DNA from 4 places in the Embleya sp. NPDC059237 genome. Region 1 is predicted to be linked to each of the others. Evidence: riboswitches for the same ligand, from Rfam matches in the RefSeq annotation. Region 1 holds a riboswitch; each other region holds the start of a gene.
What was found. A riboswitch is a leader RNA that binds a small molecule or an ion and turns the genes downstream of it on or off. The one in region 1 is predicted to bind cobalamin.

Region 1 (7,656 bases):
GGGCGGTCGAAGTCCAGTGTCGCCTTCGCGTCCGCGACGATGGCGTCGGGGTGGTGCGCGTCGGCGTGGATGTAATCGGTGGCACCCTCGGGGGTGCTGGTGAGCAGCGCCCGGGCGTGCGCCAGGACGAGCGGGTCGTTGTCCACGTAGACGATCCGCGCGGCGGGATTCACCCGCTGGGCGACCTCGTGCGTGTTGTCGGCGGTGGGCAGCCCGGTACCGATGTCGAGGAACTGGTCCATCCGGGCCTCACCGGCCAGGAAGCGCACCGCGCGACCCAGGAACTCCCGGTCCGCGCGGGCGACTTCGCCGATGCTCGGGAACATGCTCGTGACGTGGTCGCCGACCTTGCGGTCGATCGGGTAGTTGTCCTTGCCGCCCAGCCAGTGATTCCAGACCCGGGCGTTGTGCGCGACGTCGGGCCCCGAGATCGGCTGGCCCTCGGACGGTCGATTCTCGCTCACGACGGTGGTCCCTTTTCCTGTCCGCCGTTCACCCGGTGCATCCCGAACGAAAGGCTGCGCGCCCAAGCGCCTTCGAACCCGTTCCCGAACCATTGTGCCAGGCGCCGACCAATCGGTTCACCGCCACCGACCGTGTCGCCACGCGTGTCGGCGACGCAGTGAGTGTTGTGCGTGCCCATGGAAGGTGGTCGAAATCTGCAAGAGGCGCCGACCTGGGCTTTTGCCCTGGCCGGCGCCTCTTGAACACCGTCGTGCCCCTTGACCCCCAGTGCTCGAACGGGCGTTCCTGCCGTGCCCGTCGGTGCAGAAACCTTGGGCTGGACGCTCTCCTGTCCGAGTGTCATGGGGATTTTCGATGCCGCGTGATTCCCAATGCGTGAGAGGGCCCTGAGAGGGGTGCTGTTGTCGCGACATGCTTGCCGCCTCGGCAGGAGGGCCCCCGGGACCGACACCCGCACCTGTCGAGGCAGCGGCTACCGTGTCGACGGTGGCCGCTGGCTCGTCCGGTCAGGGTGTGGTGGGGCAGTGCAGTGTGGGGGCGTTCCGATGAGCGCCCGCGCTGCTCAGGTCGGCGAAGCCGGCGCCGGCCAGGCCGAGAACCGCCTGAGCGGTGGCCCTGGTGGCGGTGGCGGGGTTGTACCCGCCGGTGTCGTAGGCGATCGCGCCTCGCGTGGCCGTGGATGCCGAGCAACCGACCTGACGTTCGGTCAGGAAGTGCCGGGCGGTCAGGCCCGGTATCACGCGCCAGGACGAGAGCAGGGCCTGGGCGGCCAGGCCGGTGCTGTTGGCGTTCGAGGTGGTGGCGCCCACCGTACCGAAGCCGCCGTCGGAAAGCTGGTGTGAGGCGAGCCAGTTCAGTCCGGCGGCCGCTTCCTGGTGGCGCCCGGTGGCGGCCAGCGCCTGCACGCTCATCGCGGTCGAGTCGGCGTCGCTGGTGCAGGTGGACAGACCGTAGTCGAGGGGGAATCCGCCGTCGGCGCAGTGTGCGTCGGCCAGGAAGTCCACCGCGGCGGCGGGGGCGCCGGCCGCAGTGCGGTCGAGCGCCAGGAGCGCGAGGGACTGGCTGAAGGCGTTGCTGTAGTCGCCCCACGGCGAGGTGTCGGTGAAGCGGCCGGAAGGCTTTTGCAACGAGAGCAGTCGGGCCGGGAGGTCCACGCCGCCGAACGAGGTGGGGTCGACACCGCGCACCTCGGCGGCGAGGAGGATCTTGGCGGTGGCTCCGGCGTAGGCGTTGGTGGTGCCGTCGCCGATGTACCCCGACAGGATCTCCGGGCGGGCGAGCCACGTGGTGGCCTTGGCTCCGTTGTCGTCGGCGACCCCGGCTGCGGCGAATGCGAAGATCGCGTCGATCGTCAGGCCCTGGTCGGGGTAGGTCACTCCGTCGAAGGTGGTCTCGAAGCGTTCGCCGTCGACGAGTTGCCGGGCCAGCCATCCCGCCGCGGCCTGGGTGCGGTTGCCGGAGAGTATGGACACGTTTGCCTGGGGCGTCGTGTCGGTCGTCGGTGGAGCCGCCACGGCGGTGGACGGGATCAGGGCGGCCGTACCGGCGAGGGCCAGTCCGCCGAACAGCGCGGCGATCCGGCGTCCGGGTCGGGTGAGCGTCATCACGGTGCCTTTCCGGGCCCATGGCACGGCGGACCCGGGAGACCCGGCGGCCGAGCGGGCACACCGACGGCGGCACCGTCCCGACGCACGGGTCGCTGGGGCTCCGTCCCGCGGACCACGACGGGGATGGGAGACGAACACTGCGGCGACGGGCATTCGGGCTCGCCGTCGGGAGGGACGGATCACCGCTGCGGGTCAGCGCCGGATTCACACCGGACTTCCCCCGTCGTCGGAGCTACTGCGAGTCGTCACACAAGACGATCGAAACAGATGAAGACGCCCGGAATCGGTACGTCGACTGCTCAGACCTGCAGATCCCGCACTCTACGGATCGCTCACTCCGGAAGGAACTCTCTTTCCGGCCAACAAGATCGCCGGCACCTGAAGGATGGATCCGACACGGAATCCGGAAATCCTCCTTGAGGCTTCAGTAGTCACACGCCGCCTCTTGACCGGGGTCGGTGTGGGGGCGGGCCCGAGGAAGCAGCTCAGCGACCGAGCGGTGTCAGGCGCGGCCCGTGTGTTGGTGGGTGGCGCCGTCTCGGAAACGCTGCACGTGTGTGGTGCGCCCCGGTCGAGCAGGAGTGCGGTTGCCCGTGGCAGGAGGTCCCGGGTCGGGTCTGGTGCCGGCGAGGGCCGCGTGTCATGCTATGGCCTGCTGTGCGACGGCGAAGCCGAGGAAACCGGTGTGATTCCGGTGCGGTCCCGCCACTGTGATCGGGGAGCGACTCCCGTCAAGGCCACGGCCCCGCTTCGGGGTTGGAAGGCCGGGGGAAGTGTTGATCCGAGAGCCAGGAGACTCACGTCGTCGCCACCTCGATACAACCGGGGCGGATTTCCCCGAGAGAGGCCGGTGGTTCGCCATGTCTGTGGTGCTGAGCCGTATCTACACTCGCACGGGCGACGCGGGTACGACCGCGTTGGGCGACAACTCCCGTGTCCGTAAGACCGATCCTCGGATCGTTGCCTATGCCGACACCGACGAGACCAACGCCGCCATCGGTGTGGCGCTGGCGCTGGGTTGCCTGGACGCGGAGCTGCGGAACGTCCTGGAAGGCATCCGGCACGACCTGTTCGACGTGGGCGCGGACCTGTGCGCTCCGATCCGCGACGGGGACGAGCGCCTGCGGGTCCGGGACGAGGACGTATCCCGGCTCGAGCGTTTGTGCGACACGTTCAACGAACGGCTCGAGCCCTTGCGGTCGTTCGTACTGCCGGGCGGTACGCCCGGCGCGGCGCTCCTGCACACGGCGCGGACGGCCGCCCGCCGGGCGGAGCGCTCGGCGTGGGCGCTGATCGAGACGGACACGGAGTTGTCCGGCGGGGAGGCGGCAACGGTGAACCCGGTGTGCGTCCGCTATCTGAACCGTTTGTCGGACCTGCTGTTCATTCTCGCACGGTTGGCCAACGACGGCGGGCGCGGCGACGTGCTGTGGAGTCCCGGCCGCAACCGCTGACATCGCGCCGCCACCGTTCCGCCGGCCGATATCGCACCGGTTCTCGCAGGTGTGGCGGCACGAACGACTCGCTCGGGAGACAACCCGAATTGCGTTCCCGGACTTGCCACCCGGCCGCCGCCGCGGCCGGGTGGCAAGGCTCAACGCCCGCATCGCCCGCTACCCCAAGACCTACGTCGCCGTCATGGACGGCATCGTGATGGGCGGCGGCGTCGGCATCTCCGCGCATGGGAAGGTGCGCATCGTCACCGAGCGCTCGACGATCGCCATGCCCGAGACCGGCATCGGCTTCGTCCCCGACGTCGGCGGCACCGACCTGCTCGCCCGAGCCCCCGGCGAGTCGGGTACGCCCCTGACGCTGACCGGCTCCGCCATCGGCGCGGGCGACGCGATCGCCTGCGGCCTCGCCGACCACTTCGTGCCCTCGCACCGCCTGGACGCGGTGATCGAGGCGTTGGCCACCGGGACGCCGGCCGACGTCCTCGGCCGCTTCGCAGACCCGGCGCCCTTGGGCGAACTCGCCGAGAACGCCGAGCGGTTGCCCAGCCGCCCGCCGTCCCGATCGCATGCCCGCACCGACATCTGCTGTCGATCGCTCGGGAACTGAAACATACGGGGGATGGGAAGGATCCGGAGTCGATGCAGGACGAATGCGGGGATCCCGAATGTCTGCGGTGTCGTCTGCTCCGGGCGGTGGGCGCAAGGCAGAGGCGGTAGGCGCCACATACGGAACGCAGCTATGGGGCGGGCTTCGTCGGCTTGGTGGTCGCGGTGCCGACTTGCGTAAGGCCGTTGTCGGCCGGGGCGGGTTCGAACACGATTGGTGCCTCGAAGGCCGCCTTGCGGGATGCGCGCCGTAGGGCGGCCAGCACCGCCGGGCCGACGAGGACGATCGCGAGGCAGTTGGTGATGGCGCGGCCGGTGTCCCATCCGAAGGTCGAGGTGAGCACGGTGAACACGAAGAACCGGCGCAGGTTGTCCAGGATGCCGTCGCCGGGGACGAAGGCCGGGCCGACCATGGATTCGGAGTCGGCGAGGAACGGCCAGAACCACATGTTCATGAGGAACCCGAACGCGTAGGCGGCGAAGACGCCGTAGCAGGCGAGCATGACGATCTCGCGCCGCCCGCGCACCCGCCGGGGCAACAGGCCCGCGCCGAGTCCGACCCAGGCGGAAGCCAGCATTTGAAACGGCAACCACGGGCCCACGCCGGCGGTGAGCAGGGCGGACGCGAACAGTGAGGTGCAGCCGAGCACGAATCCGAACCCGGGGCCGAACACGCGTCCGGCCAGGACGAGCATGAAGAACACCGTCTCGATCCCGGCGGTGCCGGCGCCCAGCGGACGCAGTGCCGCGTTGATCGCGGAGAGCACGCCGAGCATGGCCAGCGCCTTGGAGTCGAGCCCGCCGCTGGTGAGTTCGGCCAGCACCACCGCGACCACGAACGGCAGGGTGACGGCGAAGATGAGCGGCGCGTCGCCCGAGTGCGCGGCCGATTCGGGGGAGGGGGAGGCGAACAGCGGCCACAGGAACATGGCCAAGCCCGCGATCGAGGCGATGGTGAGCACGATCGCGGTACGCGGGGTGATTCGGATCGCGTTGGTGCGTTTGCGCGTGTCGGTGACGGTCGTCATCGGGTGGGCTCCCTGTCTGCGGCGGATGCGCGAGCGTCGCGTGCGGTCGGGACGCCTTCCTCGGAGGCGGACTCCCGGTCGCTGATGTCCGTATCCGCAAGGGCGTTGCCGACATCGGTGACGGTCAGCCATTCGGCCGGTGCGAGGATCTTGGCCACCTGGGGCGCGAACGCGGGCGAGGAGACTACGACTTCGGCGGTCGGACCGTCGGCGACGATGTCGCCTTCGGCCATCACCACCACGCGGTCGGCGACTTGGGCGACGAATTCGACGTCGTGTGTGGCCAGTACGATCGCCCGCCCGGCGTCGGCGAGTTCGCGCACCACTCGGACGAACCGCCGCTTCGCGTGGTAGTCGAGGCCGCGCGTCGGTTCGTCCAGCAGCACCACCTGTGGCGCAGCGACCAGTTGGATGGCAAGCACCAGGGCGAGGCGCTGCCCCTCGGAGACGTCGCGCGGGTGCAGGGTGCCGTCGATCCCCGGCGCGATGCGATCGAGCAGCGCCCGGCACGCACCGGCTTCGGCGCCGGATTCCCGGTCCGCCTCGACGCATTCGGCGTCCACGGTCTCCAGGTAGAGCAGGTCGCCAGGAGTCTGCGGGACCAGAGCGACCAGCGCGCGAGCCCGCTTCGGCTCGGCCCGGCCCGGATCGGTGCCCGCCACGTCCACGGTGCCGCCCTGGCGGGGACCGGAGCCCTGGAGGGCCCACAGCAGCGAGGATTTGCCGGAGCCGTTGCGGCCCATCAGGGCGGTGACCTGCCCGGCCGGCAACACCAGGTCGAGGCCGCGTACGGCGATCACGTCGCCATAGCGCACGATGATGCGCCGCGCGGTCAGCAGCGGGTCGGCCGAGGAATGGGCCGATCGTGGTCCGGGTGGGGTACAGTCCGCCAACCGCGCCCGCAGTGGTGCGGCCAGTCGGCGGGCGTCGCGGACCGACAGCGGCAGCGGCGACCAGCCGGCGAGCCGCCCGAGTTCGACCACGGGCGGGGCGATGTCGCAGGTCTCCAGGATTTCGGCGGGCGAGCCGTCGCGCACGGTGTGGTCGCCGGGCAGGTGGACGAGTCGGTCGGCGTACTGCACGACCCGTTCCATGCGGTGTTCGGCGACGATCGCGGTGATGCCGAGGTCGTGCACGAGCCGGGTGATCGCGGCCAGGACGTCCTCGGCGGCGGTCGGGTCGAGTGCCGAGGTCGGCTCGTCCAGGACCAGTACACGGGGGTGCGCGGTCAACACCGAGCCGATCGCGACCCGCTGCTGCTGGCCGCCGGAGAGCGTGCGCAGCGGGCGATGGCGCAACTCGGCGATACCGAGCAGGTCCAAGGTTTCCTCGACACGTTTGCGCATCACCGCCGACGGGATAGCCAACTGCTCCATTGCGTAAGCGAGTTCCTCCTCGACCGTATCGGTGACGAAACCGGCGAGCGGATCCTGACCGACCACGCCCACCAGGTGTGCGAACTCGCGCGGTGGCTGTGTGCGGGTGTCGATGCCGTCGACCAGCACGCTGCCGCGCAACGTGCCGCCCGTGAAGTGCGGGACCAGGCCGTTGATCGCCCCCAGCAGGGTGGACTTGCCTGCCCCGGTGCGGCCGACGACCAGACACAACTCCCCTTCGGAGATGGTCAATTGCACGTCGCGCAGGGCGGGGGCCGGTGCGTCGGCATAGGTGATGGTGACGTCGCGGAATTCGATCACCGGACGGACTTCTCCCTGATGGTGGTACCGGTACCGGCTGGACCCGCCTTCGGCGCGACGGCCGACGCATCGGGTGCGGGCACGGTGTCGCCGATGCGAGGTGCGGTGAGCGGAGGTGGCGGTGCCAGCCACGCGGGCAGCACGCCGACGAGCAGCGCGAGGACCGGGAGCGGGGCCAGTTCGGGCCAGGCGAGTGGACTCAGCGACGGGTACAGGTTGCCCGCGTCGATCCGGCTGGTCAGGTAGAGCAGCGCGCCGGTGCCCAGACCGCAGCCGGCGACCGCGAATTCGGCCGGGCGCCAGCGGTCGGGGAGGTAGATGCTCCGGTTGATCCGCCGGCCGGTGAGCACGAAGCCGATGCCGGCGATCAGGAGGCCGCCGGGCAGCATGGTGGCGCCCAAGTAGCGGGGTGTGCTTCCGTCGAGGAGCGCGTAGACGCCGACGCACACGCCGATCAGCCCGACGAGGGTCAGGACGCCGGTCAACAGTCGGATCGCGCGTGGCAGATGCCGATTGCGGCCGTATCCGCGCGAGTCCATCGCGGCAGCCAGTGCCAGTGAACGATCCAGCGCGTCCTGAAGGACCGGGATCGCGATCGACCGCAACGCCCGCATGCCCTTCTGCGCCCCGCCGCGCAGTCGGCGGGCCCGGCGCACCCGCTGCACGCTCTCGACCAACTGCGGCGCGACCGACAGCGCGACGACCACCGCCGCGCCCACCTCGTACAGCGCCGCCGGCACCGCCTTGAGCATGCGCTTGGGACTGGCCAGCGCGTTCGCCGCACCCAGGCACACGATCA
Region 2 (7,656 bases), on a different contig from region 1:
ACACACGACCTCGGGGCGAGGATTTCGGTAGCGATTCGAACCGGCTCCAAAGGTCGTTCGTGATCCTCGCCCCCGGGTCGGCGGCGTCGCGTGCCCACAGGCAACGGTCGGCGGCTACTTGCCGTCGGTGCACCGCGTGCCGGCGGCCGGCAGCCTGCCCTCGATGATGTAGGCGGCCACCGCCGCATCGACGCACCTGCTGCGGCCGAACGCGCCGTGGCCCTCGCCCTGGAGGGTCAGCAGGCTCGCGTGCGCGAGGTCCTTGGCCAGCTTCTCGGATGCCGCGTACGGCGTGGCCGGGTCACCGGTCGTGCCCACCACCAGGACGGGCGCAGCGCCTTCGGCCCGGATCACGTGCGGTTGCTCGGGAGTCTTGTACGGCCAGAACTCGCAGCCGGGACCCTCGATGTCCGATGCGACGGCGTCCTTGGACAGCAACGGGGCATCCGCCTTGAGCTTCGCCAGGACCTGTTGGATCCGTTCGGGAGAGGGCGCCGGGGCGGCGCCGTCGGCGCAGCGTATCGCCGAGCGCGAGTCCGAGCTGTTGTCGTAGTGGCCCTTCTCGTCCCGGCCGAGGTAGTTGTCCGCGTAGAACAGCAGGTGGCTGCCGTCCTTGTTGTTCATCGCCAGGGCGAGAGCTTCCCGCAGGTACTTCCACGCGGTTTCCTTGTCGCCGTACAGCAGACTGTTGGTGCCGGTCCAGCCGAGGGAGGAGGTCAGCTTGCGGCCGTCGTAGGCGGTGCGCAGCGGCTTGTCCTGCAACGCGTCGAGGAAGGTCGCGCCGATCTCGGCGGCCTTGGCCGGGTCGCCGCCGAGCGGACAGCCCGCCCGGGCCGCGCAGTCGGCGGCGAACGCACGGAACGAGCGCTCGAAGCCGATGGTCTGGTCGATGCTCGCGTCGAGCTTGTCGGCCGCGGGGTCCACCACCGCGTCCAGGACCATGTGGCCGGCGCGGTCGGGGAACTCGTCCAGATACATGGTCCCGAGGTAGGTGCCGTACGACACGCCCAGGTAGTCGAGTTTGTCGTCACCGACCGCGGCGCGCAGGACGTCCATGTCCCGAGCCGCGTTGCGCGTGCCCACGAACGGCAACAACTCGCCGGACTCGGCCTGGCACGCGGCGGAGAACTCCTTGCCGCTGCGCTCGCCATCCGCCTTGCGTTCGACCGGATCGCGGGGCGAGTCCCGGGCGTTGCGCTCGTCCCGGGCCTTGTCGCCCAGGCACCGTACGGGCGCGCTGTCGGCCACACCGCGCGGGTCGAAGCCGAGGATGTCGTAGCGGTCGTGCAGAGGGCCGTCGAAGTCGGCGAACCCGTACTTGACGAAGTCCTGGCCCGAGCCCCCGGGTCCGCCGGGATTCAACACGAGGGAGCCGATCCGCCGATCGGGCTTGGCGGCCGGGTGTTGCATGACGGCGATGTCCAGCGACCTGCCGCCGGGAGCGGTGTAATCCAGCGGCACCTTGAAGGTCCCGCACCGGAATTCCCTCTCGTCCTTCTTCTTCGTCTTCGGGTCGTCCGTGCACGCCTTCCACGAAATCTTCTGTTCGTAGAAGGCGCGCAGCGCCGGGTCGGCCGCTCCCTTGGGCTTCGGCGGCGGGGTGGCCGCGGCCGTTCCGGTCGTCACCTGCGTGGGAACCGGCTTGCCGGCGGCGGCGTTCGACGCGCTGTCACCGGAGCCCCCGGTACACCCGGCGGCCAACAACAGCGCCACGGTCACGGGTATGGAACGACGGAAGGACGCCGCCTGAAAAGGAGTGATCACGCGCCAAGGACTATCAGTCGCCGATCCCGCACGGCACACCACTATCCCCGCCACCCGGCAACGGCACCGCCCAGACCGGATATTCCACGCACCGCACCCGCCGGCCGACGCACGTCCCGTCAGCGGAGGACGGCGGCCGCGGTGGCGAGGAGTTCCGGAAGGGTGCCGGTGAACTCGGGGACGAGTCGGAGCAGCACCGCCCAGTGCCCGGGGTCGGCGGTGTCGAGGCCGGCCTCGTCGACCAGGCGCGCGAACTCCTCGGTGAACGCCGAGAGCGTGTCCCCGAGGAAGGCCAGGACATGGGAGGCGGGGGCGTTCGCGGTGAGGAGATCGGCCGGGAGCAGGTGGCCTGCCGCCAGGTCGGCCGGCCACCGGTCGAGGTCGCGCGCGCCGTCCGCGATGCCGAACCGGACCAGGTAGGCCGTCAGGAGGTGCGGCGGACAGTCGGGGTGCGCGGCCAAGGCGGCCAACGACTCCTTCGAGAGCGGCTGTTTCTCGTCGGCGACGATCAGTCGGGCCCAGGGGACGGCCACGTCGTACTCGTCCTCGAAGTGCTCCAGCCGCTCCTGGATCCTGCCGCCGCGCAGGAGGTGTTCGGCGGCGGCGTCCGGAGTCCGGGCGGCGGCAAGGGTCTCGCGGATGGACGCCGATCCGGCCTCGGGCGCCGCGAGTGCGGTACGGAGCAGGTGGTGTGTCGTCGCCGGAAAGGGGTGCTTGGCGGCGGGGCGGCGGCCGGGAAAATGGGTCTCGGCGAGCAAGGCGGACACCGCGTCGGGGCCATGGCGTTCCCACAACGCGACCGCGACCCGCAGCCGGCCCACTTCGGTGTGCAGGCGCATGCGGCCCAGCATCACCCGGACGAGCACCGGATCGCCCGAGTCGATGGCGGCGAGCAGCCAGTGGCGGCGAGTGGATGGGCTGGTGCGGGCGAGCAGGTCCCCCAGGGCCGGGCTGATCGGGATGCGCCGGTGCCCGCCGGCGCGCGGTCGCCCCGCGCAGATGCGAATGCGTTCATGTCGTGCGATGCCGCCGAAGTCGTAGAGGTTCGCGTTGACTTCCGGGTCGTCGAGATCGAGCAGCCCCTCCACCACATCGGCCGGCATGTCCCAGCGTGAGGCGCACGCGACGGCGGCTTCGACGCCGCGTACGGCGTACACGTGCGCGCGGACCGCCGCGGAGAGCGGGTGGAAGACGCTCAGGTGTTGGATGGCACGCAGGTCGAGTGCGGGGATCACGGCGCACTGCACGTGGTCGGGCGCGGCGGCGAGGAGGGTGTAGAGGTGCTTGCGCGCGCCCTCGGGCGCCTCGGCGGGGAAGCGCGCGGCCAGGCCGCGAGTCCACGTGACCGGGGTGCCCTTCGCGCGCTCGCCGGCGGCGTGGGCCACCGCGGCGGAGACGAGTTCGTGGCAGGTGCCGCGGAATCGGGGAAGCAGCTTGTGCAGCGAGATCCACGCCTCGGGGTCGTCGCCGAGCGGTTCGATCAGCCGGGCGACGGACGGGGCCAGCGCGTCGGGTACCGGGCCGCGATAGCTGCGGACAAAGGCGCGGTCGTCGTCGTCATCATCGACGTCGGCGTGGTCCGATGGGTCGCCGACGGCGGAGTCCGCGCGGCGGGGACACAGGTTGCCGAGCGCGGCCACGACCGCGCCCGCGGGGGTGACGGCGCGAAGAACCTCGTCGAAGGGGAACCGATCGTTCTCGATCCCCCAGGCGAGCAGGTAGGCCAGTTGATGGTCGTTGTCGGGGGTTTCCGGGGCCAGTAGGGCGGCGAACGGTACCGGGCCCACGCGCTGTTCGAAGTGCGTGCGCGTGCCGAACGTCGACGCGACGCCGGCGCGAACGGTCGCGAAGACGAGCCGTTCGGGGCAGCCGTCGTGCCGTGTCAGCTCGATCCGGGCATCGGTGTCGTAGGGCAGTCGGTCGTCCTCGCGCAGGATCGCCGCCCAGTCGACGCCGCCGGCCGGCGCGTCGGCCCGATCGTCGAGCCGGAGCCCGACCAGCCAGGCGTCGTGGTCCGCGCGCGGCCGGTCCCGGCCGTCGAGCCGCGTTCGGGCGGCGGCCAACACGGCGGTCGGGTCCTCGGCCCGGGCGGCATCCCCGAAGACCACGGCCAGGTCCGGGTGGTGCATGCCCTCGTCGTGGAACAGTTCCGCGAACCCGCGAAGTTCCGTATGCGTGTCGGCGAGCCGGGTGTGCGTGGCACAGATGCCCACGACACGCTCCACGACGACCCACGGGGGCAGATACGGGGCGAGCCGCGAGATCGCGTGTCGGACCGCGTCGGGGAAGGGCGAGCGCAGCATCGACCGCAACAACCGGGTCCCGTTGTGCTTCAGGAGCGGCACCACGAGGCGCGTGTGCCAGTCCGCCGACGCGGGGTCCGCCGCGGCCCAGACCGCTTCGTGCACGCGCGTGTCCGAGCGCCGGCTCAACAGCGCGAGGCCCACGTCCGGGTCCCCGTAGCCGGCCATCCGCACGGCCGTGTCCTCGTCCAGGTGCCGGTTGCCCGCGAGTCGCGCCATCAGGGCGTGGTCACCCGACGCGAGCACGGCCTCGATCAGCTGTGCCGGCGGGGCCACATGGTCGGCGGCGAGCGCCTCCGACACCTCGGTCCTCAGCCGCGTCGTCAACGCGACACCCGCCGCGATGGGCACGAGACGAGACGCGGCGTACAACGCCGAACGCAGCCCGGCCGAACTCTCCCACGACATCACGAACCGCAACTCCTCACCGGGACGGCCGCGTTCACCCGATGCGGCGCGGCAGCGCTCAGCGTAGGAGGTCGCTCGGACGGCGCCCCGAACCCGCGCGGCGGAGCGGGCCGACCAGGCGCGACGAGCGGTTTGGTAGCCTGTGGCCGCCGTGGTGCACGGGAAGCCGGTTCAAGCCGGCGCGGCCCTCGCCACTGTAGCCGCGGAGCCCCGCGGCCCTCGCCGACCGCCCCAAAGCGGTCGGGGTCACTGGATGGATCGGGAACGAGCCAACCGGGAAGGCCGGCCGCGGAGCGTCGATGCGGAAGCCAGGAGACCGGCCACGGCGCGACATGTTCCACGAGGGTTGGAGAACACGTGTTCCGCGCTTCCGCGCGCCCGTTTCGCGCCGAACGTTTCATCCGTCCCCCGCACGCCCCGCGTGCCGGGCGCTCCATGCGCTCCGGCCTCGCCGCCGTGGCGCTCCTGCTCGTCGGCGCGCTCGGCGCGTGTACGGGTGCGCCCGAGCCCGACAAGCCCGCCGCGGCGGCCGGGAGCGGCCACCCGACGCCGGTGAGCGTGAGCAGGTGCGGCGTCACCACCACCGTGACCGCGCCGCCGGCCCGGCTGGTCACCCTCAACCAGGGCGCCACCGAAGTCGCCCTGGCGCTCGACCTGCAAACCCGGATGGCCGGCACGGCGTACCTCGACGACGTGGTCCCGGCCAAATGGAAGGCGGCCTACGACATCGTCCCGGTGCTCTCCGAGAAGTACCCGTCCAAGGAGAAACTCCTCGCGGCGCGCCCGGATTTCCTCTACGCCTCCTACTCCAGCGCGTTCACCGACAAGGTGGCGGGCACGCGGGACGAACTGGGTTCCCAGGGCATCGGCACCTACCTGTCGCCGCTGGGTTGCGCCGACGGCAAGCAGGCGGCGGCGGTGTCCTTCCAGGCGGTGTGGGACGAATTGGGCGACGTCGCCCAGGTGTTCGGTGTCGCACCGCGCGCCGCCGCCATCCGGGACACGCAGCAGCGGCAACTTGCCGACGTCACGGCCAAGTCGGCGGGCAAGGGCCTGAACGTGCTCTGGTACGACTCGGGTACGAAGACCCCGTACGTCGGCGCGGGCCACGGCGGACCCCAGCTCGTGCTCGACGCCGTCGGCGCCCGCAACGTCTTCGACACGCTGCCCGGCGGCTGGAAGAACGCGAGTTGGGAGCAGGTGGTCGCGGCGGACCCCGACGCCATCGTGGTCGCGGACGCCGGGTGGGACACCGCACAGTCCAAGATCGACTACCTCGAACACGACCCCGTGCTGAGCAAGCTCAAGGCTGTCCGAAATCGGGCGTTCGTGGTCGTGCCGTTCTCCGAGTCGACCCCCGGCGTGCAGCTCGCCGACGGGGCCGTCCGGGTTTCGGCCGCCCTGAGCGGCCTGGCACCGCGTCCGTGACCGGGACCGATCGCCCCGTCGCCCGACACGCGGGAGCCGGTCGTGCGGCGGTGGCCCTGGCCGCCGCCGTGGTCCTGCTGCTGCTCACCGTCCTGCTCGGCCTCGCCGTGGGATCCGTCCACGAACCGCCGCACGTCGTGGCGGAGGTGGTCCTGCGCCGGCTCGGTCTCGGCGGCGCCGACGTCACACCGCTCGACGACCGGATCGTCTGGCAGCTGCGGCTGCCGCGCGTCCTGGGGGCCGCCGCGACGGGCGCGGGACTCGCGGTGTGCGGCGCGGTGCTGCAGACCCTGACCGGCAACGACCTGGCCGACCCCTACCTGCTCGGCATCTCCAACGGCGCCGCCGTCGGCGCGGTCACCGTGATCGTCCTCGGCGTCGGAGCCTCCGGCACCGCGGTCGTCGGCGCACTCCCGGCGGCGGCCTTCGTCGGCGCCCTGCTCGCCGTCCTCGTCGTACTGACCCTCGCCGGGGCACACAGCCGGACCCTGCCGGCCTCGCGGACCGTGCTGGCCGGCATCGCGGTCGGGCAGCTGTGCGGCGCGTACACCTCGTTCGTCGTGCTCGTCCTCGGCGACCGCAACGCCGCCCGCGGCGTCATGGAGTGGACGCTGGGTTCGGTGGCCGGAGTGCGGTGGGACACGGCCGTCTTCCTGACCGCGGTGGCCGTCGTCGGCACGGTGGTCATGGCCGCCGCCGCCCGGGACCTCGACGCGTTCGCGTTCGGCGAGACCGCGGCCCGTTCCGTCGGTGTCCACGTCGAACGCACCCGCTGGGCCCTGGTCGCCGCGGCCGCGCTGGTGACCGCGTGCCTGGTCGCCAACACCGGCGTCATCGGATTCGTCGGTCTGGTCGTACCCCACGTCGTCCGCCTGGTGTGCGGCCCGCGTCATGCCCTGCTGCTGCCCATGTCCGCACTCGTGGGTGCGTCGCTGCTCGTGGGCAGCGACATCGTGGCGCGCTCGGTGCTCCCGGACCAGGAGATCCCCGTCGGCGTCGTCACCGCCGGACTGGGAGCGCCGTTCTTCGCCTGGCTGCTGTGGCGCCAGGCAGCCGGGCGCGTGGCGGGGGACCGGCCGTGATCGTCGCGAACCCGGTGCGGCTGCGGGCCGAGAACGTCGGCGCGCGTGTCGGCGCCGCCACACTGCTGAGGGAAATCACGCTCGACTTCGCCCCCGGCAGGACGACCGGCCTGCTCGGGCCCAACGGCGCCGGCAAGACGACGCTGCTGCGGACCCTGGCCGGACTGCGCCGGTCACAGACCGGCCGAGTCCTGCTCGACGGCGACGACCTGTACGCCCTCACCGCCCGCCGCCGCGCGCGACGGGTGGCCTTCATGGAACAGCAGGCCGACACCGCGCTGCCGCTGACGGCCCGCCAGGTCATCGACCTGGGGCGCACGCCGCACCGCGGTCGATGGCCGGTACTGCCCGGCCCGGCGACCACCCACGAGCAGTCCGTGCTCGCCGAGGCCGTCGCCGCCACCGACGTCGACGCACTGCTCGACCGGACCTGGTCCTCCCTCTCCGGCGGCGAGCGCCAACGTGTGCAACTCGCGCGCGCCCTGGTGCAGGAACCCGGAGTACTCCTGCTGGACGAACCCACCAACCACCTCGACCTGCGTCACCAACTCGGCTTCCTCGAAACCGTGCGCGGACTCGGCATCACCACCGTCGCCGCCCTGCACGACCTCGAACTGGCCGCCGCCTACTGCCACGACGTCGCGGTGCTGCTCGACGGCCGCCTGGTGGCC
Region 3 (7,656 bases), on a different contig from region 1:
GACGTCGATCTTCTCGGTGAGCGGGAAGGTCACCCCGTAGGTGGTCGAGCAGAACTCCTGAATCTCCTCCGCGCTGCCCGGCTCCTGGCCCATGAACTGGTTGCACGGCACGCCCACCACGGTGAAGCCGCGCGGGCCCAGCTCCTTCTGCAACTCCTCCAGGCCGGTGTACTGCGGGGTCAGGCCGCACTTGGACGCGACATTGACGACGAGTGCCACCTTCCCCCCGGTCACCTCGCCCAGGGTCGTGCTCTCCCCCGCCAGCGTGGCGATGGGGGTATCGAGGATGCCCATGATCGTTGTCCCTCCTGCGTGGTGCCGCCGCAGCCACCCGATCCGAGGACGTGGAGCGCTCCGCGACGGCGCGAGTAAGACGTGACGACTCGACGCTATCGAGCGCGACCCGAAGCCGCCCGACCCGGTCGGGCCGAATCGTCGCGCCGGGAGGCGTATACCCGGGCCAGCCCCGCGCGCCAGTCGACCGCGCACGGCCCGGTGATCGCCGCCCGCTTCGTGGTGTCCTGGATCTGCCCGCGCAGCGTGCCGGGCTGCTCGCGCACCACCACCTCGGCGGGCAGGCCGCTCAGCTCGGCCGTGTACGCCGCCCACTCCTGCACGCTCACCGGCTCGTCGCCGCCCCAGTTGACCACCGTCGCGGGGGTGGACGCCGCGTCCAGGAGCGCCGCCGCCTGGCTGTTGATGTCGTCCTGGTGGATCGGGCTGTACATGCACGGGTCCCAGCGGGTCGTGATCGGCCGGCCGGCCAGCACCGCGTCCATGTGCATCGTCGGCAGTCCGCCGCCGGGGCCGTAGGAGGCGTTCATCCGGGCGATCACCACGGGCAGGTCGAAGGCGCGGGCGCAGTAGCGGGCGACCGCCTCCTCGGCGGTCTTGGACACCGAGTAGGTCGGCGCGTGCGTGACGTTGGCGTCGCCGAGCGGGTCGCTCTCGTGGAAGACGTGCATCGGGTCCGGATGCGGCTTGAGTACCGACGCGGTGGACATCACCAGCGCGGCCTTGGCCCGGCGACAGTGCTGGAGCAGTAGTCCCGTGCCCTCCGCGTTGACCCGCAGCGCCTCGTCGTAGTCGAGTCCGGGGCCCTGGAAGGTGGCCAGGTGCAGGACGTGGGTGAAGTCCTCGGGCAGGTCGTCGAACGCCCCCGAGCCCAGGTCGACGGCGCGCGTGGTCACCCCGAGGGCGTCCACCCGCGCCCGGTCCTCGGCGTTCGAGAAGCGGGCGATGCCCCACACCTCGTTGTCCCGGGCCAGGTATTCGGTCAGCGGATAGGCGATCTGGCCCGCGGGACCGGTGATCAGGATCTTCTCGCCCGACAACATGCGGCTCCTCGGAGGACTCGGGGGACACGATCCGCGCACGATCGGGTGGATGATCGCCCGCGCGAGGTACGTCGAGGCTCGACGGTACATCTGACGTACCGTCATATCCGAGACGGAGCGGGGAGACCAGGGCCGCCGTACGTGTCCCCGGACACCCCGCCGGCGCCCGGCGCACGGGGGTGGCGGGGGCGCCGAGGGTGTCGAGGATGGGTCTGGGCCGGCGCCGGCGCCGGTGGCCTGGGCTCGCCGGCGCGTCCGGGCTCAGACCTCGATCTCCTCCTCGACACGCTTGAGGCTGTGTCGGGCCAGCGCGAGGTTGGCGCGATCCTTCACCAGCACGAGGTACAGGAACAGCCCCTTCCCGGCCCGACCGGACAGCGGTCGGATCAGGTGGTATTGCTTGCCGAGCGTGATCAGGATGTCCTCGATCTGGTCGCCGAGGTGCAACATCTCCATCGTGCGCAGCTTCGCGCGCATCACGTCGGTATTCCCGGCGGCGGCCACATTGAGATCGAGTTCCTTGCTGCCGCCGAGAATTCCGAGCGCCATTCCGCTGGTGTAGTCGACCAGGGCCACTCCCACGGCACCCTCGATCGTCATTGCTTCCTTGAGGGCCGTTTCCATATTGGCCATGATTGCCTCCGGGGCGATCGGCGGTGCGGCTTTCCGGTGGACTCCGACGGGCTCGTCGCCGGACCCGGCCGGTCCCGGGTCCGGATCGCTCGGGAGCGGCCCGCCGACCGCGGTCGCCTCGATCGCTGCGATCGATTCGACCTCGGTCGGCGCGGGGGGATCGGCCTCGACTGCTTCGATGACATCCACCTCGATCGATGGGGCCCGCCCGGGATCGGATCCGGTCGGCGGGTCGGCTGATCTGCGCCGGGACGGTCTGGATCGGCGTGGGGGTGGTGCCATCTCCGCCCAACTCCTCGCGATCGGGCTCCTGGACGCGGGCGCTCGCGCGGGCGTGCCCCGGCGGCCCGCCTCGGTCCTGGCCCGCGACCCCACCCCGTCGCCCCGGCCGGATCCGGGCGCCCCCGCAGGTGGCCGTACGCCGATATTCGCGACCTCCGTGGAATGCACTCCCCCGCCGCTCACCTCACGCGCCCCTTCCCCCTGTATACGTCCGCGCGTACTTTTCCCGTCGCCTTCGAGCGGGTCCGGGAATTCGAGCTCGACTGCTTCGGACTCGACCTCCCGGACTCGCTGAACGGCAGCGTAGGAGCGGCCCGAAGGCGGTCGTGGGCAATATTCGATTAATTGCCGGAAACCCGATCCGCACGACGCTCGCGCGCTAGAATCCCGGTCCTCGTGCTCCCGGGCCCGCGTGCACCGCCTCGGCCCGCGCGCACCGGCTCGCCGCCCCCGACCCCGCGCGATCCGGCGCCCGCGCAAGGCTGTCCCCGGATGTGACTCGCGGGTAGCGTCGGCGGCACCCCTGCGCGCCCCGAGTCCGAGGAGATGGACATGTCCGCCACCGATGCGCCCCGCCCCCAGGACGGCCCGCCGGGCACCGGGCGGTCGGCGCCGCCGCGACCGGTCTCGCCCACCGACCTGAGCTTCGCGCTGCCGCCCACGTTCGAAACCGTCGAGCAGGAGCGCCGGCACCGCAAGGAGCGACTGACCGCGGCGCTGCGGCTGTTCGGCCGGTTCGGCTTCGAGGAGGGGGTGGCCGGGCACATCACCGCGCGCGACCCCGAGTTCGTCGACCACTTCTGGGTCAACCCGTTCGGGATGTCGTTCAAGCACATCACCGTGGACGATCTGATCCTGGTCAACCACGAGGGGCAGGTCGTCGAGGGCCGATTCCACGTCAACCAGGCCGCGTTCGCGATCCACTCGCAGATCCACGCGGCCCGCCCGGACGTGGTCGCCGCGGCGCACAGCCACTCCACGCACGGACGCGCATTGTCCGCGCTCGGGATCCGGCTCGAGCCGATCACCCAGGACGTGTGTCCGTTCTACGAGGACCACGAACTCTTCGACGACTACGCGGGCGTGGTGCTCGACGCCGAGGAGGGACGGCGGATCGCCAAGACGCTCGGCTCGCGCAAGGCGCTGATCCTGCGCAACCACGGTCTGCTCACCGTCGGACAGTCGGTGGACGCGGCGGCGTGGTGGTTCATCACCATGGAGCGCTCATGCCAGGTCCAGCTGTTGGCCCAGGCGGCCGGCGAACTGCGACCGATCTCGCCGGAGAACGCGCGGCTGACCCGGGAGCAGCTCGGCAACGACACGGTGGCGTGGATCAACTACAAGCCGTTGTACGACGTGATCAGCCGCTCCGAGCCGGACCTGTTCGGAATCGACGGCCCGATGACGATCTGATCGTTTTCGGTCGATCCCGCCGATCGATGATCATTTCGCCGCCGCCCGGTCGGGCCCGCTGTCCGCCGACCGGGCGCAATCTCGGCGAGATCGGCCGTGCCGGGAGTCAACCCGCCCGGTTGCGGAAAGTACAACAGCATGTACGAACGGAGCCTTCCGCAGCGGTTCGCGCGCTCGGCCCATCCCGTCGGGCCGCGCGCCCGGGTGTGGCTGCCGACGATCGAACATCGGGTCGGCCCGTCGGTGCTGTACCGGCGGATCGGCCAGTTCGTGGTGGACGTGATCGCCTCCGCGCTGCTGCCCGGCGCGGCGATGTTCCTGTTCGTGCTGCTGCCCACCCACCCCGACGGTTCGATCCGCAGCGGTCCGCTCACCGCGACGATCACCGCCGGTGTGCTCGTGGTCGCGGTGGCGATCCTGTTCTGGTACTGGGTGCTGCGGCCCGCCGAGCACGACGGGCGCACCTGGGGCATGCAGGTGTTCGGGATCCGTGTGGTCGACGTGTCCGGCGGTCGGGCCGGGCGGCGCCAACTGGCGATCCGCTGGGTGCTGTTGTGCGTCGACGCGTTCGCGCTCGGTGTGATCGGGTTGGTCGCGGTGCTCACCAGCGAGCGGGGCCAGCGGGTCGGCGACCGGGTCGCCGGCACCCTGGTGGTCCGTGGGCGCGGCCCCGGACTGGGCTGAGGCCCCGCTTCCCTCTCGGGCAGGGGCGCCCGGTCCCACGATCGCGAGCGTGCCCCGCCCCGACGGGTCGTCGCGCGCCGCCCCGGAATGCGGCTATTGCTCCGCCGCTCCGCCCGCCTTGTGGTCTTGCGCACGGTTTGCAGATGCCACCTTGTCGCCATGTCCACTCGACCACTAGTGTCGGCTCGCCGTGGTGCTCGGGAAGCCGGTTCGATGCCGGCGCGGCCCTCGCCACTGTGATCGGGAAGTTCTCCTCCACCCCCGCGGAAACGTTGATTCGTCGCCTCGGGAAGCCACTGGGACCGCTGTCGCGGACCCGGGAAGGCGGAGCACGTGAACGCACGACCCGTCAGCCAGGAGACCGGCCACGGCGATCGTCCGTCCACGAGGTGTTGGAGAGGGACCCTTCCTCATGCATATCGCCGAGGGTTATCTGCCCTGGGAACACGCCGCCGCCTGGGGCGTCGCGTCGACCCCGTTCGTCGTCCACGGCGCCCGCGCGCTCACCCGTGAGGTGCGCGACCGGCCCGAGAACACCCTGCTGCTCGGTGCGTCCGGCGCCTTCTCGTTCGTACTGTCCGCGCTGAAGATCCCATCCGTCACCGGTAGTTGCTCGCATCCCACCGGCACCGGCCTGGGCGCCATCCTGTTCCGGCCGCCGATCATGGCGGTGCTCGGCACGATCACCCTGCTCTTCCAGGCGCTGTTGCTCGCCCACGGCGGGTTGACCACGCTCGGCGCGAACGTGTTCTCGATGGCGATCGTCGGTCCCTGGGCCGGCTACGGCGCATACCGGCTCGCCCGCTCGCTCCTGGACCGGCGCGGCGGCACCATGCCGCTGGACGTCGCGGTGTTCGCCGGCGCGTTCGTCGCGGACCTGAGCACCTACTGCGTCACCAGCGTGCAGCTCGCCCTCGCCTTCCCCGACCCGGACAGCGGATTCCCGGGCGCGCTGGCCAAGTTCGGCGGCATCTTCTCGCTCACCCAGATCCCGCTGGCGATCAGCGAGGGCCTGCTGACCGTCCTGGTCGTGCGCCTGCTGCGCCAGTCGAGTCGCGGTGACCTGGTCCGCCTCGGCGTGCTGAGCGACGCGCGGCCCGTGCGCGAGGAGGAGAAGAGCAAGTGAAGCGCTCGACGAAGATCAACCTGCTGATCGTGCTGGCCGTGGTGCTGCTCGCGGCGCTGCCCGTGGTGTTCGGCATGGGCGACGACAAGGACGAGCCGTTCACCGGCTCCGACACCCGGGCCGAGACCGCGATCACCGAAAACGACCCCGACTACAAGCCGTGGTTCAGCCCGCTGTACGAGCCGCCGTCCGGCGAGATCGAGTCCGGCCTGTTCGCACTCCAAGCCGCGCTCGGCGCGGGTGTGGTCGGGTACATGTTCGGCGTCAAGCGCACCCGCCGAAAGCTCGCGCCCGAGGCGAGCGACACCCCCGACGAGTCGGGCCCGGGCCCCGATCCGACCGCCGCGCAGGACCCGGTATCGGTCCCGGGTCGCTGACCCGTGTTGCCGATCGACGCGGCGGCGCACGCCAGTGCCTGGCGCCGTCGCCATCCGGCCGACAAGGCCGTGCTCTCCTTCGGGCTGCTCGGGTGCGCGGTGGCGCTGCCGCCGTGGCCCGGCGCGGTGCTGGTCGCGGTCACCGTGCTGACCATCGCGCTCGGCTTCGCCGAGGTGCCCGCCCAACGACTGTGGCGGGCGGCCCGTGCGCCGCTGGGATTCGCGGTGACCGGCGCGCTGACCCTGCTCGTGTCGATCCGCGCGGACGGCGTCGGCTGGGCGCCGGACGGGCCGCGCCACGCGGGCGAGTTGGTGGCCCGCTCCGGTGCGGCCGGGTTGGCGATGTTGTTGTTCGCGTTCACCACGCCGCTGTCGGACGTCCTGCCCCGGCTGACTCGGGTGGGTGTGCCGGCGGCCGTGGTGGACGTGGCGGCGGTGATGTACCGGATGTTGTTCCTGCTCTACGACACCACCGCCCGGATCAACCAGGCCCAGGCCGGGCGGCTCGGGCATCGCACCCGGCGGGCCCGGTGGCGCTCGGTCGCCGGGCTCGGGTCGGCGGTGTTCGTCCACGCCTTCGCGCGGGCCCGGCGGCTGGAGGAAGGGCTGGCCGGGCGCGGCTACGACGGGCGGTTGCGGGTGCTCGTGGACGAGGTGCCCGTCTCGCGCGGCTTCATCGCCCGGTCCGTGCTCCTCGTGGCGGCGGTCGTCGTCGCCACTCTTCTTCTGGGATCGGTGATGCCGTGATTCCGCTGCGGGTACGAGAGGTCGGCTACACCTACGAGGACGGGCCGCCGGTGCTGAGCGGGTTGTCCCTGGCCGTTCCGGCGGGCCGGGCGCTGGCCCTGCTCGGGCCGAACGGCAGCGGCAAGACCACGCTGCTGCGGCTGTTGACCGGTGGCCTGGTGCCGGGTTCGGGTCGGGTGGAGCTGCACGGCACGCCGATTCGGCACGACCGCAAGGGACTTGCCGAACTGCGCCGGGCGGTGCAGCTGGTCGTGCAGGATCCCGACGACCAGCTGTTCTCCGCGTCGGTGGCCCAGGACGTCTCGTTCGGGCCGCTGAACCTCGGGCTCGCGCCGGAGGAGGTGCGCTCGCGGGTGGCCGAGGCGTTGGCCGCGCTGGGCATCGCCGGCCTGGCCGCGCGGCCGGTGCACCTGCTGTCCTTCGGGCAGCGCAAGCGGGTCGCGATCGCCGGCGCGATCGCCATGCGGCCGCAGGTGCTGGTCCTGGACGAGCCGACGGCGGGCCTGGATCCGGCCGGTCAGGAGGCGCTGCTCGACACGCTCGCCGAGCTGCGTGCGGCCGGGACGACGGTGGTGATGGCCACCCACGACGTGGACCTGGCGCTGCGCTGGGCCGACGACGCGGCCGTGCTCGCCGACGGGCGGCTGCACACCGGGCCGGCCGCGGAGCTGCTCGCGGACACCACGCTGCTGGCCGCGGCGAGCCTGCGGCCGACCTGGGCGCACGCGGTGGCCGCGGTACTGATCGCGCACGGGGTGGCCCCGCCCGGCACGCTGCCCCGGACCCCGGCCGAACTGAGCGCCCTGGCGCCGCCCGCGCGGCCACGTACGCACTGACCGCGGCCGGGCTCAGCGTCGGCGCAGCAGCACCACCGCGCGGTCGTCGCCCACGTTGCGCCCGGCCGCCGCCACGATTCGCCGCGCCGCGTCGTGGAAGTCGTCCCGGACCAACCGCTCCGCCTCGCCCAGGAAGCGGTCGATGCCGGTGGCGATGTCCTCGCCGGGCAGTTCCACCATGCCGTCGGTGAACAACAGCAGCGCGTCGCCGTGGTCCAGTC
Region 4 (7,656 bases), 110 kb from region 1:
GGACATGTCCGTGGTCAGCCGACACCTCGCGCACCTGGTCGAACACGGCTGGGTGGCCCGCCGCCCGGACCCGCGCGACGGCCGGTCGGTACTGCTCGGACTCACCCCGGAGGGGCGCGCCGTGGTCGACCGGGCCACCGAGAGCTGCCTCGCGGTGATCGCCGAGCGGCTGGCCGACTGGCCGGACGAGGACGCCGAGCGACTGTCCGAACTCCTGGGCCGGTTGAAGGCGGGCTTCGGGGTGCACGCGGGCTTCGGAGGGAAAGCGGGCTTCGGACACCGGGCCGAACCGGTGCCGACGGCCGTGTCACACTGACCCGCATGCCGAAGTCCGCCGCGGAACTGCGCGCGCATTTGGAGATCTTCTACGACGCGGTGCCCCGCCGGTTCACCCGCACCGAGGCGATCGGCGCGCTGACGCTGTTCGTCCGGGAGGGCGAAGGGTGGCCCTACTATGCCCGACCCACGCTCGGCGGCCTCGCCGAGCCCACCGTCGCGGACGTGCGCGCGGTCCGGGCGCGGCAGAGAGAGTTGAAAGTGCCCGAGACGTTCGAATGGGTCCACGAGAGCACCCCCGCGTTGCGGGCGGCCGCGATCGAGGCCGAACTGCATGTACACGAGCACCCGCTGATGGTGCTCGACCCGGACGAACATCCGGCCGAGCGCCCGGATCTGCCGGACCTGGTGACGCTGCGGCGAATCCGCGCGGACGCCACCGACTTGGCGATCGTGCACAGCGTCGCGGCGATCGGCTTCGCCAATCCCGGCACCGCGCCCGGCTCCGACGGGCCCGCCGAGCGGGACACCGCAGCGCTGGGCCAGGATCCGGGCCTGCTGTCCTACCTCAACGAGCGGTTGCGCAGCGGCGAGACGGTGATGTTCGCGGCGTACAGCCCGGCCGGACCGCTGTGCGTGGGCAGTTACCAGCACCTGTACGACACGACCGAGATCGTCGGTGTGGCCACCCTGCCCGCGGCCCGGCGCAGCGGCCTCGCGGCGGCGGTGACCTGGGAGTTGGCCCGGCACGCGCTGGAGGGCGGGAGCGAGACGGTGTTCCTGAGCGCGGGGGACGAGGACGTCGCGCGGGTGTACGACCGGATCGGCTTCCGCTCGGTGGGGACGGCGATGATCGCGGAGGCGCCGTGAGCCGGCGGGACGAGGCGCGGACTGCCGAGGCGGGCGCGGAGCAGGCGGGCGCGGCGGGTACGAAGACCGATGCCGCCGCGTCGATCGTGCTGCCGATCCCGCCCGGACGCAATCCCACCGCCGAGGAGTTGGCCGCCGCGCACGGTCGGAGCATCCCGGACGTGATCGCGCCGAACCTGCGGGTGCTGTTCTGCGGGATCAACCCGGGGCTCTGGTCGGGCGCCACCGGGCGGCACTTCGCCCGTCCCGGCAACCGGTTCTGGCCGGCCCTGTACGCCTCGGGCTTCACCCCGCGCCTGATCGAGCCCGCCGCGCAGCGCGAGTTGACCACGCTCGGCCTCGGCATCACCAACGTGGTGGCCCGAACCACCGCGCGCGCCGACGAGTTGACGAAGGAGGAGTACCGGGCCGGCGGCCTGGCGCTCACCGCGAAGGTACGCCGGTACCGACCGGCCTGGTTGGCGGTGCTTGGCATCGGTGCGTACCGCACCGGCTTCGGCCGCCCCAGGGCGGTGGTCGGCCGCCAGTCGGAGACGATCGACGACACCGGAATCTGGGTACTCCCCAACCCCAGCGGCCTGAACGCCCACTGGACGGCCGCGGCCCTCGCCGAAGCCTTCACCGCCCTGCGCACCACGGCCTACCCGCCCGAATAGGAGGGCCGCGCGCGCGGGGCGCCATCCGTGCCGCCCACCATGTGCGGCGGCGACCGGGGGTCGTCGTGGGCGACCCGACCCGGGGCGGGGCCGTCAATCGACCGGGTGGCATCACCCGGTTGGTGGTTACTTCGCGCCTCCTCGTGAGGTTGGGCCGGCATGAAGATCCTGCGGGCCCCGTATGGGCCGTGGCCCACCGAGACGTTCGAGACTCCCGTCTACGAGGCGTTGGTCGCCGAATGGCGCGACTCGGGCCGGGAGGTACCCCGGCCGACGGACCGACCGCAAGGCAGCCCGCCCCGACCCGCCCGCCCACCCGGACCGGGCCCGCGCACGCGTCGCCCGTGAGCCGGCCACGCGGCGCGATCCGGGCCCGGAGGCGACGCGGCTCGTCCCGACCCGAGGGCCGGAGCCGCTGATCCGCTCCGCGTGAATCGGCCGGCCGCGGCGCGATGTGCTTCTTGTCACGCGCCCTCCGACACGCCCGGCGAGGAAGGAATTTGCCGGCCGATCGGTGCGGCGGCCGACGCGCGATCCACCGTCGATCCGGTCCGCCCCCCGCCGTGCTCCCGCCGACCCCGGCCCCGTCCCACGCGGCCCGCGCAGGCCCGGTGGGGCCGGACGGGCGCCGGGGGAGCGGGCGTTCGGGGCGCTCGACGCGCGTCGCATTGCTCGCCGGTCGTACCACCCGGGCACGTCTCCGGCGAACCGTGACACGCCGGGAATCGGGACGCGACACAACACCTGGGGGTGCAACGACCACCCCGCCACTACATATATGCTCTGCGACGCAGCTGGTTCGCCCGACCGAAGTTTCCGGGAAGGCGAGGCAAGAGGGAATCCGGTGCGAGGCCGGAACTGCCCCCGCAGCGGTGAGCGGGAACGAAAGTCGTCATAGAGCGCCGGACGCCGAAAGGCGCACGGGAAGCGACGACCGCTAGGCACTCCGCGGACCACCGAGCACACGCCGTGCCCGGCGGTGCCCCGGCATGCCCGCGAGTCCGAATACCTGCCGGCTGCCCGCGCCTTCGGGCGTGGGGTCACCTGTACGTACGAGCTCGCGAGGAGAGAGCACGTGACCGTTGTGGACAGCGTGGGCGCGACCCGGATGCGGGTCGACGAGAGCCCCGAGGACCGCCTTGCCACCCTGGTGCGCACCCAGGCGCGCGATCTGCCGGAGGTCGATCCGGATCGGGTCGTCCGCCGGGTCGTCGCGGGTCTGAACGAGGGTGCGGACCGCGGCGCGGCGGCCGACCTGGCCGTGCGAACCGCCGCCGAGCTGATCGCCGAGGAGCCCGCCTACTCGCGGCTCGCCGCACGGCTGCTGGCCGGCCGGATCGCCGACGAGGCCGCCGAGGCCGGCGTCGCCTCCTTCAGCGCCGGCATCGCGCTCGGTCACCGCGAGGGCATCATCGGCGCGGAGACCGCGGCGTTCGTCGCCGCGCACGCCGCCGAGTTGGACACCGCCGTCGACGCCGACGGCGACCGCCGCTTCGAGTACTTCGGTCTGCGCACCGTCTACGACCGCTACCTGCTGCGCCACCCCGTCTCGCGCAAGGTGGTCGAGACCCCGCAGCACTTCCTGCTGCGCGTGGCGTGCGGTCTGTCCAAGGAGCCCGGCGAGGCGATCGGCTTCTACCGGCTGATGTCCTCGCTGGCCTACCTGCCCAGCTCGCCGACGTTGTTCAACTCCGGCACCGTGCACACCCAGATGTCCTCGTGCTACCTGCTCGACTCGCCCAAGGACGAGCTGGAGTCGATCTACGACATGTACGGGCGCATCGCCCGGCTGTCGAAGTTCGCCGGCGGCATCGGCGTGGCCTGGTCGCGGGTGCGTTCGCGCGGCTCGCTGATCCGGGGCACCAACGGGCACTCCAACGGCATCGTGCCGTGGTTGAAGACCCTCGACTCGTCGGTGGCCGCGGTCAACCAGGGCGGCCGGCGCAAGGGCGCGGCCTGCGTGTACCTGGAGACCTGGCACCCCGACATCCTGGAGTTCCTCGAACTGCGGGAGAACACCGGTGAGGACGCGCGTCGCGCGCACAACCTCAACCTGGCCAACTGGGTGCCGGACCTGTTCATGCGGCGCGTCGAGGAGGACGGCGTCTGGTCGCTGTTCGACCCGAACGAGCTGCCCGAGCTGCCCGACCTGTGGGGCGCCGAGTTCGACAAGGTGTACGAAGCCGCCGAGCGGGACGGCCGGTTCGTCCGGCAGATGCCCGCGCGCGACCTGTACGCCCGGATGATGCGCACGCTCGCGCAGACCGGCAACGGCTGGATGACCTTCAAGGACGCCGCCAACCGGACCTGCAACCAGGCCGCCGAGCCGGGCAACGTGGTGCACCTGTCCAACCTGTGCACCGAGATCCTGGAGGTCACCAGCGACGGCGAGACCGCCGTGTGCAACCTCGGCTCGGTCAACCTCGGCGCGCACGTGGTCGCCGGCGAGGGTATGGACTGGGACAAGCTGCGCGCCACCGTGCGCACCGCGGTGATCTTCCTCGACCGCGTGATCGACATCAACTACTACCCGACCGACCAGGCCGCCGCGTCCAACCCGCGCTGGCGCCCGGTGGGCCTGGGACTGATGGGCCTGCAGGACGTGTTCTTCACGCTGGGCCTGCCGTTCGACTCGGCCGAGGCGCGCGAGTTGTCCACGCTGATCTCCGAGGAGATCTACCTCACCGCCCTGGAGACCTCCTCGGCGCTCGCCGAGGTACACGGCCCGCACCCGGCCTACGCCGAGACGCACGCCGCGCGGGGCCGGCTCCAGCCGGACCTGTGGGAGGGCGTGTACCCGACGCAGACCAAGCGCTGGGATGCGCTGCGCACCCGCGTGGCCGCGCACGGGCTGCGCAACTCGCTGCTCGTGGCGATCGCGCCGACCGCGACCATCGCCTCCATCGCGGGCGCCTACGAGTGCATCGAGCCGCAGGTGTCCAACCTGTTCAAGCGCGAGACGCTGTCCGGCGAGTTCCTGCAGATCAACGGCTACCTGGTGCGCGAGCTCAAGGCCCGCGGCCTGTGGACCCCCGAGGTGCGCGACCGGATCAAGCGCGCCGAGGGCTCGGTTCAGGGCATCGCCGAACTCCCGGAGGACGTACGGGAGTTGTACCGCACCGCGTGGGAGCTGCCGCAGCGTGCGCTGATCGACCTGGCGGCGGCCCGCTCGCCGTACATCGACCAGTCGCAGTCGCTGAACCTGTTCATGGCCGACCCGACCATCGGCAAGCTGTCCTCGATGTACCGCTACGCGTGGTCCACCGGTCTCAAGACCACGTACTACCTGCGCTCGCGCCCCGCGACGCGGATCCAGCAGGCGACCGTGCCCGCGCAGGCGTCCGCCGCGCCGGTCGAGGAGATCTCGGACCTCGAGGTCATCGCCTGCTCGCTGGAGAACCCCGAAGCATGTGAGGCGTGCACGTGAGCCTGCTCGATCCCGGAATGAACCTCACGCTGCGCCCGATGCGGTATCCGGACTTCTACGAGAAGTACCGGGCGGCGATCCGCAACACCTGGACGGTCGAAGAGGTCGACCTGCACAGCGACCTCGCCGACCTGGACAAGCTCAGCCCGGCGGAGCGGCACCTCGTGCAGCGCCTGGTCGCGTTCTTCGCGACCGGCGACACGATCGTGGCGAACAACCTGGTGCTGAACCTGTACCGGCACATCAACTCGCCCGAGGGCCGGCTGTACCTGTCGCGGCAGCTCTTCGAAGAGGCCGTCCATGTGCAGTTCTACCTGACGCTGCTCGACACCTACATGCCCGACCACGAGGAGCGCGAGCAGGCGTTCGCCGCGGTCGAGCACATCCCGTCGATCCGGCGCAAGGCGGAGTTCTGCTTCCGCTGGATCGACTCGGCGATGGGCCTGGACCGGCTCGAATCGCGGGACGACCGGCGGCAGTTCCTGCTCAACCTGATCTGCTTCGCGGCGTGCATCGAGGGGCTGTTCTTCTACGGCGCCTTCGCCTACGTCTACTTCCTGCGCTCGCGCGGGCTGCTCAACGGCCTCGCCTCGGGGACCAACTGGGTCTTCCGCGACGAGTCCGCGCACATGGACTTCGCGTTCTCCGTGGTCGAGACGGTGCGGGCCGAGGAGCCCGACCTGTTCGACGACGAACTCGCCGAGGACGTACGGCGGATGCTGGCCGAGGCGGTGGACGCGGAGACGGCGTTCGCCGAGGACCTGCTCCAGGGCGGGGTGTCCGGGATGACCGTCGCCGACATGCGCTCCTACCTGGAGCACGTGGCCGACCGGCGGCTGGCCCAGCTGGGCATGGCGCCGGTGTACGGCTCGGCGAACCCGTTCGGCTTCATGGAACTCCAGGACGTGCAGGAGCTGTCCAACTTCTTCGAGCGGCGGGTGTCGGCCTACCAGGTCGCGGTCACCGGATCGGTCTCCTTCGACGAGGACTTCTGACCCGGGTCCGCGTGCCCGGGTACACACCACCGCCGTGCCGTCCCGATTCCGGGGCGGCACGGCGGTTTCGTGCGTTTCGGGGCCGGCCGGCCGCGCCGGTTCCGCTCGGCCCGCCCGGGCTCACGAGCGTTCGGCGGCGCGGCGGCGCAAAGCGGTCGCGGTCGCCTCGTCGGCGGGCAGGAACGCCTCCAGGTGGAGTTCGGACACGGTGACGTCGGTCGCCGTCGCGAACGAGGTGAGGGTGGTGAGCAGGCGCAACTCGCCCCCGCTCGCCGGGTCCCGCAACCGCAGCGGCACCGCGAAGCCGAGGTGGTCGGGGCCCGGTTCCACGTTCGGGACGTAGCCGCGCAGCTCCTCGATGAACGTGTCGAGCAGCGGATCGGGGCTGCGCAGCGCCCGGGCCCGCATGTTCTCGATGACGTGATGGCCCCACGCGGCCAGGTTCTCCACCCGTGTCGCCATGCCCCGCGGATGCAGCATCAGCCGCAACATGTTCATCGGCTGCCCGAGCAGTTCCGGGGCCGCGCCGTCGGTGAGCACGTCGATCGCCGCGTTGGCCGCCACGATCTGCCCGTACGGCCGCAGCACCATCGCCGGATAGGGCAGATGGCCCTCGATCACCGCGCTCAGCGCCTCCTGGACCGGCCGCATCATCGGGGCGTCCCAATCGGACTCGGGGAACACCGGCGCGAAGCCGGCGGTGTGCAACAGCGCGTTGCGCTCGCGCAGCGACAGTTCCAGGGATTCGGCGAGCCGGATGATCATGGTCCGGCCGGGTCGGGACCGACCGCTCTCGATGAAGCTCAGGTGCCGCTGGGAGGTTTCCGCGCGCGCGGCCAGCTCCAGCTGGCTCAGCCGCCGAGCGGTACGCCAGCGCCGCAGTTCGGCGGGGAAATCCGGGCCGTGGGTGATCGTGCTCATGGGGCAGTTCTAGGCAGTGCGAGCACCGCGGGCAATTCCCTTGCGGGAATTGTCCTGTCGGCGGCTCGCTCGCAGGATCGTCACCACGGCCCGCCGAGTGGCGGGCCGGACACAGCGGATCGTCGCACCATCGTCGCAACGTGGAAGAGGCACCACCATGAAGAGCTACCACCTGCAGCCGGGCGCCGGAATCGACGGACTCACCCTGCGGGACCACGACGAGCCCGCGCCGGGTCCGGGTCGGGTGCTGGTCCGGGTCCGGGCCTCCTCGATCAGCCTACGCGAGCTGCTCGTCCTGGCCGGCGACTATCCGCTGCCCGTGCGGCCGGACGTCGTCCCGGGCTGCGCCGGGGTCGGCGAGGTGGTCGCGGTCGGCGCCGGGGTGACCCGGGTGGCGCCGGGGGACCGGGTCGCCGTCACCGTCTTCCCGGACTGGATCGACGGGCCGTTCGGCCTGGACTACGCGGCCCAGCTGGGCAGTTCGCGCGACGGCATGTTCACCGAGTACACG

Region 2: it holds a riboswitch for cobalamin, as region 1 does, so the genes downstream of both, ACFXKZ_RS36540 (ABC transporter substrate-binding protein) here and ACFXKZ_RS15275 (cob(I)yrinic acid a,c-diamide adenosyltransferase) in region 1, are expected to answer to the same signal.
Region 3: it holds a riboswitch for cobalamin, as region 1 does, so the genes downstream of both, ACFXKZ_RS23570 (energy-coupling factor ABC transporter permease) here and ACFXKZ_RS15275 (cob(I)yrinic acid a,c-diamide adenosyltransferase) in region 1, are expected to answer to the same signal.
Region 4: it holds a riboswitch for cobalamin, as region 1 does, so the genes downstream of both, ACFXKZ_RS15825 (ribonucleoside-diphosphate reductase subunit alpha) here and ACFXKZ_RS15275 (cob(I)yrinic acid a,c-diamide adenosyltransferase) in region 1, are expected to answer to the same signal.

The regions. Positions count from the first base shown of each region.
Region 1 is NZ_JBHZAE010000004.1:274,931-282,586, reverse strand. It holds gene ACFXKZ_RS15285 (SAM-dependent methyltransferase) at 1-464, opposite strand, end outside; gene ACFXKZ_RS15280 (peptidase) at 972-2,069, opposite strand; cobalamin riboswitch at 2,199-2,334, opposite strand; cobalamin riboswitch at 2,711-2,892, shown strand; gene ACFXKZ_RS15275 (cob(I)yrinic acid a,c-diamide adenosyltransferase) at 2,933-3,526, shown strand; partial or broken gene ACFXKZ_RS15270 (enoyl-CoA hydratase/isomerase family protein) at 3,663-4,049, shown strand; gene ACFXKZ_RS15265 (ECF transporter S component) at 4,264-5,160, opposite strand; gene ACFXKZ_RS15260 (ABC transporter ATP-binding protein) at 5,157-6,857, opposite strand; gene ACFXKZ_RS15255 (CbiQ family ECF transporter T component) at 6,854-7,656, opposite strand, start outside.
Region 2 is NZ_JBHZAE010000014.1:296,361-304,016, forward strand. It holds gene ACFXKZ_RS36530 (alpha/beta hydrolase) at 115-1,764, opposite strand; gene ACFXKZ_RS36535 (hypothetical protein) at 1,884-4,478, opposite strand; cobalamin riboswitch at 4,602-4,815, shown strand; gene ACFXKZ_RS36540 (ABC transporter substrate-binding protein) at 4,833-5,903, shown strand; gene ACFXKZ_RS36545 (FecCD family ABC transporter permease) at 5,900-6,985, shown strand; gene ACFXKZ_RS36550 (ABC transporter ATP-binding protein) at 6,982-7,656, shown strand, end outside.
Region 3 is NZ_JBHZAE010000007.1:290,559-298,214, reverse strand. It holds gene ACFXKZ_RS23595 (glutathione peroxidase) at 1-294, opposite strand, end outside; gene ACFXKZ_RS23590 (NAD-dependent epimerase/dehydratase family protein) at 390-1,337, opposite strand; gene ACFXKZ_RS23585 (hypothetical protein) at 1,599-1,970, opposite strand; gene ACFXKZ_RS23580 (class II aldolase/adducin family protein) at 2,805-3,665, shown strand; gene ACFXKZ_RS23575 (RDD family protein) at 3,804-4,349, shown strand; cobalamin riboswitch at 4,524-4,734, shown strand; gene ACFXKZ_RS23570 (energy-coupling factor ABC transporter permease) at 4,762-5,475, shown strand; gene ACFXKZ_RS23565 (energy-coupling factor ABC transporter substrate-binding protein) at 5,472-5,852, shown strand; gene cbiQ (cobalt ECF transporter T component CbiQ) at 5,856-6,599, shown strand; gene ACFXKZ_RS23555 (energy-coupling factor ABC transporter ATP-binding protein) at 6,596-7,435, shown strand; gene ACFXKZ_RS23550 (PP2C family protein-serine/threonine phosphatase) at 7,448-7,656, opposite strand, start outside.
Region 4 is NZ_JBHZAE010000004.1:388,717-396,372, reverse strand. It holds gene ACFXKZ_RS15845 (MarR family winged helix-turn-helix transcriptional regulator) at 1-316, shown strand, start outside; gene ACFXKZ_RS15840 (GNAT family N-acetyltransferase) at 322-1,146, shown strand; gene mug (G/U mismatch-specific DNA glycosylase) at 1,242-1,802, shown strand; gene ACFXKZ_RS15830 (hypothetical protein) at 1,962-2,150, shown strand; cobalamin riboswitch at 2,581-2,834, shown strand; gene ACFXKZ_RS15825 (ribonucleoside-diphosphate reductase subunit alpha) at 2,911-5,229, shown strand; gene ACFXKZ_RS15820 (ribonucleotide-diphosphate reductase subunit beta) at 5,247-6,224, shown strand; gene ACFXKZ_RS15815 (helix-turn-helix domain-containing protein) at 6,345-7,145, opposite strand; gene ACFXKZ_RS15810 (NAD(P)-dependent alcohol dehydrogenase) at 7,303-7,656, shown strand, end outside.